Regions from separate parts of the Stutzerimonas sp. LR2 genome, predicted to be linked through region 2. Evidence: predicted binding sites of a transcription regulator. Region 2 holds the regulator's gene; each other region holds the start of a gene.

Region 1 (2,201 bases), on a different contig from region 2:
TCAGGAAGGCAAGTTCAAGGACGAGATCATCCCGATGGAAGGTCACGACGAGAACGGCTTCCTCAAGGTCTTCGACTACGATGAGACCATTCGCCCGGAAACCACCCTCGAGGGTCTGGCCGAGCTCAAGCCGGCGTTCAACCCGAAGGGCGGCACCGTGACCGCTGGTACCTCCTCGCAGATCACCGACGGTGCGTCCTGCATGATCGTCATGTCGGCCCAACGCGCCAAGGACCTCGGCTTGCAGCCGATGGCCGTGGTTCGTGCCATGGCACTGGCGGGCGTGGACCCGGCGATCATGGGTTACGGCCCGGTTCCGTCGACCCAGAAGGCCCTCAAGCGTGCCGGTCTGACCATGGACGACATCAGCCACGTCGAGCTGAACGAAGCCTTCGCCGCACAGGCCCTGCCGGTGCTCAAGGACCTCAAGTTGCTCGACAAGATGGAAGAGAAGGTCAACCTGCACGGCGGTGCCATCGCCCTGGGTCACCCGTTCGGCTGCTCCGGTGCGCGTATCTCCGGCACCCTGCTGAACGTGATGAAGCAGAACAACGGTACGCTCGGTGTCGCCACCATGTGTATCGGTCTGGGCCAGGGGATCAGTACGGTCTTCGAACGCGTCTAACAGACAGATGCAAATGACTGCGCTAGGCTGACAGCCAATCTCGCGACTGAGCGGGAATATGATTGTCAGCCGGTGCATGGAAGCCGGGGCCTGGTGCCCCGGTTTTTCTTTTTTGTATTTGTGTGGAGGTAGGCATGCAGTTGCAGCCGGGGCGTTATCGCCATTACAAGGGGCCGGAGTATCGCGTATTCGCCGTGGCCCGGCACTCCGAGACGGAGGAGCTGGTGGTGTTCTACCAGGCGCTGTATGGCGAGCGCGGACTCTGGGTGCGGCCACTGTCGATGTTTACCGAGACGGTCGAGGTCAACGGTGAAACGGTGCCGAGGTTCGCGCTGATCGAAGCCGAGCCCAGCGTTTTTCGGGATTGAGCTGGCACAGGGCTACCAGTGCCGCGCTTGACCTCAGCTCCATCGCCACTATATATAGCGGTGCTTTTTAGACAGAGCGCTAACCCCGGCGTCCGGTTCATGGCCTCGAATCGTCGCTCTGGTCCGCGCCAGGCCGAGCCGAGCAGGAATATCCTGCAGAGCCGCCCCGTTCGCAAAACGCGCACGAACGTTCGCTGATGCCTTGCCGATTACCGACGGCACGGGTATTCAAACTGCCGGAGGCGCCGCCTCTGTTCACCTCTAGATTCAGGAACTCTCCTCTCCATGGGTAAATCGCTGGTCATCGTGGAATCACCGGCCAAGGCCAAGACAATCAACAAGTATTTGGGCAACCAGTACGTGGTGAAGTCGAGTATCGGCCACATCCGCGACCTTCCCACCAGCGGCTCGGCCAACAAGGAGCCGGTCAAGCGCGGCAAGGCTGCGGCGGCCGAAGCGCCTGCGCTGTCGCCCAAGGAGAAGGCCAAGCGTCAACTGATCGCGCGCATGGGCGTCGATCCGGAACATGGCTGGAAGGCCAAGTACGAGATCCTGCCCGGCAAGGAAAAGGTCATCGAGGAGCTGCGCCGCCTGGCCAAGGAAGCCGACACCATCTATCTCGCGACCGACTTGGATAGAGAAGGGGAGGCCATCGCCTGGCACCTGCGTGAATCCATCGGTGGCGATGACAGCCGTTACAAGCGCGTGGTGTTCAACGAGATCACCAAGAAGGCGATTCAGGAGGCCTTTTCCCAACCGGGCGAGCTCGATCTGAATCGCGTCAACGCCCAGCAGGCGCGGCGCTTCCTCGATCGGGTGGTTGGCTACATGGTTTCGCCGCTGCTCTGGGCGAAGATCGCCCGCGGCCTGTCTGCCGGTCGCGTGCAGTCGGTGGCGGTGAAACTGGTGGTCGAGCGCGAGCGCGAGATCCGCGCCTTCGTCCCGGAAGAATACTGGGAAGTTCATGCCGACCTGGCGACTGCCCAGCAGGCCAAGGTGCGCTTCGAAGTCGCCCGCGAGAAGGGCGAGGCGTTCAAGCCGCTGAACGAGGCGCAGGCCAATGCTGCGCTGGAGAAGCTCAAGGGCGCCAGCTACAGCGTGACCAAGCGTGAGGACAAGCCGACCAGCAGCAAGCCTTCGGCGCCCTTCATCACCTCGACCCTGCAGCAGGCGGCGAGCAATCGCCTCGGCTTCGGCGTGAAGAAGAC
Region 2 (2,201 bases):
TGCAGGCTTTCAATCAGGCGGGGTGCATTGGCCTTCAGAGTCGCTTCGAACTCTGCCAGGCTTTGGTCTGCTTGCGTCATAGTGCCCTCGCGGCGTTACTGCTTCAGCCGTTGACGCGCTCGAAGATCTTCTCGATCTTTTCCTTGAGCACCTGGGCGGTGAAGGGTTTGACCACATAGCCATTGACCCCGGCCTGGGCCGCTTCGATGATCTGATCGCGCTTCGCCTCGGCGGTCACCATCAGTACCGGCAGATGCTTGAGGCGCTCGTCCGCGCGCACTGTGCGCAGCAGATCGATACCGCTCATGCCCGGCATGTTCCAGTCGGTGACCAGGAAATCGAAGCTGCCGCTTTTCAGCATCGGCAGTGCGGTGGTGCCGTCGTCCGCCTCGGCGGTGTTGGTGAACCCCAGATCACGCAAGAGGTTCTTGATGATTCGTCTCATCGTCGAGAAGTCATCGACGATGAGGATTTTCATGTTCTTGTCCAAGTCGACCTCCGTAAGTCCCAAAATGCCTCAGCAAACCGAGCACGTCATACCGCAAACAATTGTCAATTGGCGCGCCATTCGCCGAGGCGTGCACGCAAGCGCGCAGCACACTGGCTATGCAACTGGCTCACACGCGACTCGCTGACTCCCAGCACCTGACCAATTTCCTTCAAGTTCAACTCTTCGTCGTAATACAGCGACAGCACCAGCTTCTCGCGTTCGGGCAGATTACCGATGGCATCGGCCAGCGCCTGCTGGAAACGCTCGTCCTCCAGATCGCGAAACGGTTCCGGATGGGTGCTGCTCGCGTCTTCCTGCAGTTCGCCGTGCTCGCCTTCCTGCAGCAGATCGTCAAAGCTGAAGAGGCGGCTGCCCAGCGTGTCGCCGAGAATGGCGTAATACTCGTCGAGGCTAAGCTTAAGTTCGGCCGCAACCTCGTGATCTTTAGCGTCACGCCCGGTTTTCGCCTCGATGGCGCGGATCGCCTCGCTGACCATGCGCGAGTTGCGGTGCACCGAGCGCGGCGCCCAGTCTCCCTTGCGCACTTCGTCGAGCATGGTGCCGCGGATGCGGATACCGGCGTAGGTTTCGAAACTGGCACCTTTGCCGGCGTCGTATTTCTTCGCTGCTTCCAGCAGTCCGATCATTCCAGCCTGGATCAGATCGTCCACCTGCACACTGGCAGGCAGGCGCGCCAACAGGTGGTAAGCGATTCGCTTGACCAACGGGGCGTACTGATCGATCAGGCGGTACTGCGCATCCTTTGCCTGAGCCTTGCTGTAATACATAGCGGATCCGGCACCTGTCATTCGTGACTTTGAGAAGCGGGACTGATGAGGCGCTCCACGAAGAATTCGAGATGGCCGCGCGGTGTTGCGGGCAACGGCCAGGTATCGATCTTCTGTGCGATGGCCTTGAAGGCCAGCGCGCATTTCGAGCGCGGATAGGCCTCGTAGACCGCACGCTGTTTCTGTACCGCCTTGCGCACGGCCTCGTCGTAAGGCACGGCGCCAACGTACTGCAGCGCCACATCGAGAAACCGTTCGGTAACCTTAGTCAGTTTGGCGAACAGGTTGCGACCTTCTTGCGGCGCATGGGCCATGTTGGCCAACACGCGGAAGCGGCTGATGCCGTAGTCACGATTGAGCAGCTTGATCAGCGCGTAGGCGTCCGTGATCGATGTCGGCTCGTCGGTGACCACCAGCAGCACCTCCTGCGCGGCGCGCACGAAGCTGACTACCGAGTCGCCGATACCGGCCGCGGTGTCGATGATCAGCACGTCGATCTCGTCGCCCATCTCGCTGAATGCCTGGATCAGCCCTGCGTGCTGCAGGGACGACAGTTGCACCATGCTCTGGGTACCGGACGCTGCCGGCACGATGCGAATGCCACCTGGCCCCTGGATGAGCACGTCACGCAGATCGCACTCGCCGGCAATTACGTCGGCCAGGGTGCGCTTGCTGGTCAGACCCAGCAGCACGTCGACGTTGGCCAAGCCGAGGTCGGCGTCGAGCAGCACCACGCGCCGACCGAGATCGGCCAGGGCCAGCGCCAGATTGACCGACACGTTGGTCTTGCCGACGCCACCCTTGCCGCCGGTCACCGCAATCACCTGTACGGGATGCATACCCATGTTCACACGCCTATATCTTGCTGGGGCCTTTCGGCCGGCGATGCGCACGCAGGGCACGCATCTGATTCATTCTGGTAC
Region 3 (2,201 bases), on a different contig from region 2:
TCGGAAAACGGCGTCACCGATTTCAGCGGCAGCTACGACGACTACCTGCGCAGCCAGGGCGTACAGGTCTGACCGTCGAATCAGCCCCCCCAAAAAAAAGCCCCGCACTAGCGGGGCTTTTCATTTCGTTGATGCTCTAGCCGACAGCCGTGCTCCAGTCGATCATGCCCAGCTGCCAGGTCGCCAGGATCAGCAACCCGAAACCGATCCGGTACCAGGCAAACGCGGCATAGCTGTGGTTGCCGATGAATTTCAGCAGTGCCCGCACGGCCAGCATGGCGAAGATGAACGAAGTGACGAAGCCGATGGCGAACACGGCAAAGTCACCCGGCTGGAACAGATCGCGGTACTTGTAGCCGGAGTAGACCGCAGCACCGACCATGGTGGGCATTGCCAGAAAGAACGAGAACTCGGTGGCGGCCTTGCGCGACAGGCCGAACAGCAGCCCGCCGATGATGGTCGAGCCCGACCGCGAGGTGCCCGGCACCAGCGCCAGACACTGAGCGAAACCGACCTTCAAGGCCAGCGTCCAGGTCATGTCATCGACTGTCTCAGCGCGGATCGCGTGATCACGACGCTCGGCCCAAAGCATGACGATGCCTCCGATGACCAGCGCGGCGGCCACGGTGATCGGGTTGAACAGGTATTCGTGAATCAGATCGGCAAAGGCCACGCCGAGCACCACGGCCGGCATGAAGGCAATCAGCAGGTTGACGGTGAACTTCTGTGCCTGACGCTCCTTGGGCAGGCCGACCACCACGTCGATGATCTTGCGCCGATATTCCCAGATCACCGCGAGGATCGCGCCCAGCTGGATGATGATATTGAAGGCCAGCGCGCGTTCGCCGCCGAAGCCGATCAGATCCGCCACGATGATCTGGTGACCGGTGCTGGAGACCGGAAGAAATTCGGTAATCCCCTCGACGACACCCAAGATCAGCGCCTGAATCGCAACCCAAAGATCCATCTATTCCCCTACAGCGATGCAGTCCATCGCGACTCAATGCAACCAAGGTATATGTCAGAAAGCCATCTGGCCGGCTGTTCTGACTCGTCCGGGAGAATTAAATTCCTCGACGGACGACAAAAGGGGGCTCATTTTTAGCCACGCGCGGCCGAAAAGCTACTCAGAGTGCCGCGGCACGACCGCTATGAGAGGTCGGAGCGATGCGCTAGCACCGACCCGTCAGATACAACGATAAGAAAGAAACCTCAGGAGCCTATTCATGAATCTGCTGCGCAATGTCCCCATCAGCAAGCGCCTCTGGCTGATCCCCGTGGTCGCCGTGGTCATGCTGTTCATTCTCGGCATGCTGATGATTCAGCAAGTCCGCTCCGACCTGTACCGCGGCAAGCAGGAAGCGACCCGCAATGTCGTGGAAGCAGCCGCCGGTGTGTTCGAGCACTACCACAAGCTCGAAACCAGCGGAGCCATGACCACGGCCGACGCTCAGCAGGCCGCCATCGAGCAGATTCGCCTGCTCCGCTACGACGGTCAGGACTACTTCTGGATCAACGATCTCGGCCCGAAGATGATCATGCATCCGATGCAGCCGAAGCTCGACGGTCAGGATCTGTCGAAGATCAAGGACCCGGAAGGCAAGGAGCTGTTCAACGAGATGGTCGCCATTGCCCGGCGTGACGGCGCCGGACTGGTTGACTACATGTGGGCCAAGCCCGGTGAAGAGAACCCGGTTCCGAAGATCTCCTACGTGCAGCTGTTCAAACCCTGGGGCTGGATCATCGGTTCCGGCATCTATGTGGACGACGTCGAGCAGGAGTTCTGGAACTACCTGACGCGCTTCTCGCTGATCGGCCTGCTGATCTCGGCAATCATGGCGGTTCTGGTCGCCATCCTGATTCGCAGCATCGTCCGACCGCTGCGCCATACCATGGCGGCCATGGCCAATATTGCCAGCGGCGAAGCCGACCTGACCCGCACGCTGGACGTCTCCGGCAACGATGAGCTGACCACCCTGGGGCGCGACTTCAATCGCTTCACCCAGAAGCTGCGCACCGTCGTCGGCCAGCTGTTCGAGACTTCCGGCGCGCTGGACCAGTCGTCCCGCGCGCTGAGCGAACTGTCCAGCCAGGCCCATGAGCAAAGTCAGCAGCAGATGCTGCAGATGGAACAGGTCGCCACCGCGGTCAACGAAGTCACTTACGCGGTGCAGGAAGTGGCGAAGAATGCCGAACACGCG
Region 4 (2,201 bases), on a different contig from region 2:
ATACCGTCCAGCGCTTCACCTGCGGCGCGTGCCATTTCCAGCGTGGTACGGGCCCGCTCATTACTGACATGCATGGCACTTACCGCCTTGTCGGTACCCTGGTGCACGCTGCCGATCATCTGTTCGATTTCGGCTGTGGACTGCTGAGTGCGATGCGCCAGGGCGCGCACTTCGTCCGCGACCACCGCAAAACCACGCCCGGCGTCGCCGGCGCGCGCGGCCTCGATCGCCGCATTCAATGCCAGCAGATTGGTTTGTTCGGCAATGGAACGAATCACCTCCAGCACCTTGCTGATGTCGCGCACCTGTCCGGCGAGATGCTCCACTTCGCCAGCGGTGTTGGTCACGTCGCTGGCCAGCAGGTTGATCGATTCCACCGTCTGCAGAACCTGCTTGCGCCCGCGCTGCGCCGTGTCGTTCGACTCCTGCGAGGCTTCGGAGGTAGCCACCGCGTTACGCGCCACTTCATCCACTGCCGCGGTCATCTGATTGACAGCTGCTGCGGCCTGTTCGATTTCATGGTTCTGCTGATGCAGGCCACGCGTCGAATCTTCGGTAACGGCGTTGAGCTCCTCAGCCGCCGAAGCGAGCTGATTGGACGACTCGGCGATGCCCTGGATGGTGCCCCGCAGATTGTTTTGCATGGTCTTGAGCGATGCCAGCAAACGAGCTGGCTCATCGTTGCCATTCACCGCGAAATCGCCGGTCAGGTCGCCATTGGCAATACGCTCGGCAACCGAAACCGCTTGTCCCAGCGGGCCCACGACGCTACGGGTGAACATCCAGGCGAGCATGACCGTAACCACGGCGGCAAAGATCAGCGTGGCCACAACCCAACCGAAACCGGTGTCGTACTGAATGGACGCCCGCTCAGCTGCCTGCCCCGCCTCTTCATTGTTTATCCGCTGCAGCTCGTTCAACGCGGCCGTGACGTTATCGGCATGTTCATTGATCGCGCCGTTGATGATCGCGATAGCCTGATCATGTTCGCCCCGCTGTACTTGGTCGACGATGCGCTGCTGCAACGGCAGGTACTGGTCGAAGGCCTGCTTGAACCGCTGATACGCGGACTTTTCTTCCGCCGTCGTCAACAGCTTGACGTACTGTGCATCGCGCTCCGCTACCTCCCCGCGCAGCTGTGCCAAGCGTTGAGCAGTGCTCTGCACGACCTGCACGTCTTCGGCGACGGTCATGCGCAGGGTGAGCGCCCGAATACGCATCACCGTCATGTTGAGCTCGCTGATGGCCATGATGCTCGGCAGCCAGTTCTCGTCGACCTCCCTGCTTTCCTTGCGCATATTTGCCATCTGGTTCAACGCGAACAGGCCGAGGAACAGAACCAGTAATCCGATCAAACCGAAGCCGAGGGCGGAACGTTTGCCGATTGTGAGATTGCGGATGGACATGGGGCTACTTTCTCCATGAATTGAAACGACGTCACAAACCGTGACCTGCTTCATTTATCGGAGACAGAACCGCACTCTTGAATTTTTGACGTCAAATTAATGGTTAGGGCGACTGACGGTTTTGAAGGCCACTACGTCCAAGCGATATCGCCATCATCTCGAGCGGACTTGAAACGTCCGTTCGGCCAATTTCCGGTCACCCTGAAAGACCATCAGCCGCCACTCGCCCGGCACCACCTCGTGCACCTCGGTAAACTCGAAGGCCATCACGTCGGTTTCGGCATCGGGCACCAGGCTCTGCACCACCTCGAATTTGTCATGACGCTTGCCATCAGGCGTCACCACGCCCGGCGTCAGGTACAGCAGAGTCAGCGGTGTATCCCCCTCACGCTTGCCGGAGAGGCGATAGCGCAACCCGAACTTGCTGCCGAGCTTGGCTGGCACCTCAATGGTCTGACGAATCGGCTGGTCGCGGCGGCTCAGCACACGCTCGCCCGGCTGGAAGTCGTCCTTGGACGTTTCGAAGATGCCGTACTCCACCGGCCCCACCACTTCAACCTGCGCCTGCGCAGGAATACCTACCACCAACAACGTGGCAACCAACGACCAACGAGTGAACGACATGACCTGCTCCTTCCAATGTGAGGAGCCGGCAGGTTATGACGTCGCGATTACAGCCTCATGACGCTCAGCGCAGCTCGTCCTGGCGTTTTTGCGGCAACAACGCGAGGAAGTTGTCACGCGCCACACCCCGCGCCACCGCTTCGGGCAAGGCATCGAGAAAAGGGGCAAACG

What was found. The regulator FliA, encoded in region 2, starts transcription of late flagellar genes. The targets are predictions, from matches to a motif close to CTAAAGTTTNNNNNNNNNNNGCCGNTAA.
Region 1: a site for FliA is predicted at 1,178-1,205, ahead of topA (type I DNA topoisomerase). Genes of this name have one in related genera too.
Region 3: a site for FliA is predicted at 1,095-1,122, ahead of ACVRRC_RS15035 (methyl-accepting chemotaxis protein). Genes of this name have one in related genera too.
Region 4: a site for FliA is predicted at 1,461-1,488, ahead of ACVRRC_RS16780 (methyl-accepting chemotaxis protein). Genes of this name have one in related genera too.

Annotation. Positions count from the first base shown of each region.
Region 1 covers NZ_JBVTRR010000007.1:44,157-46,357, forward strand. Annotated here, with positions in the region: gene fadA (acetyl-CoA C-acyltransferase FadA) at 1-625, shown strand, start outside; gene ACVRRC_RS20995 (DUF1653 domain-containing protein) at 760-993, shown strand; gene topA (type I DNA topoisomerase) at 1,279-2,201, shown strand, end outside.
Region 2 covers NZ_JBVTRR010000002.1:468,377-470,577, reverse strand. Annotated here, with positions in the region: gene ACVRRC_RS08705 (protein phosphatase CheZ) at 1-80, opposite strand, end outside; gene ACVRRC_RS08700 (chemotaxis response regulator CheY) at 104-478, opposite strand; gene fliA (RNA polymerase sigma factor FliA) at 553-1,278, opposite strand; gene fleN (flagellar synthesis regulator FleN) at 1,296-2,123, opposite strand.
Region 3 covers NZ_JBVTRR010000004.1:112,918-115,118, reverse strand. Annotated here, with positions in the region: gene ACVRRC_RS15045 (ABC-F family ATPase) at 1-72, shown strand, start outside; gene ACVRRC_RS15040 (undecaprenyl-diphosphate phosphatase) at 137-967, opposite strand; gene ACVRRC_RS15035 (methyl-accepting chemotaxis protein) at 1,227-2,201, shown strand, end outside.
Region 4 covers NZ_JBVTRR010000004.1:522,198-524,398, forward strand. Annotated here, with positions in the region: gene ACVRRC_RS16780 (methyl-accepting chemotaxis protein) at 1-1,406, opposite strand, end outside; gene ACVRRC_RS16785 (DUF3859 domain-containing protein) at 1,560-2,030, opposite strand; gene ACVRRC_RS16790 (amidohydrolase family protein) at 2,095-2,201, opposite strand, start outside.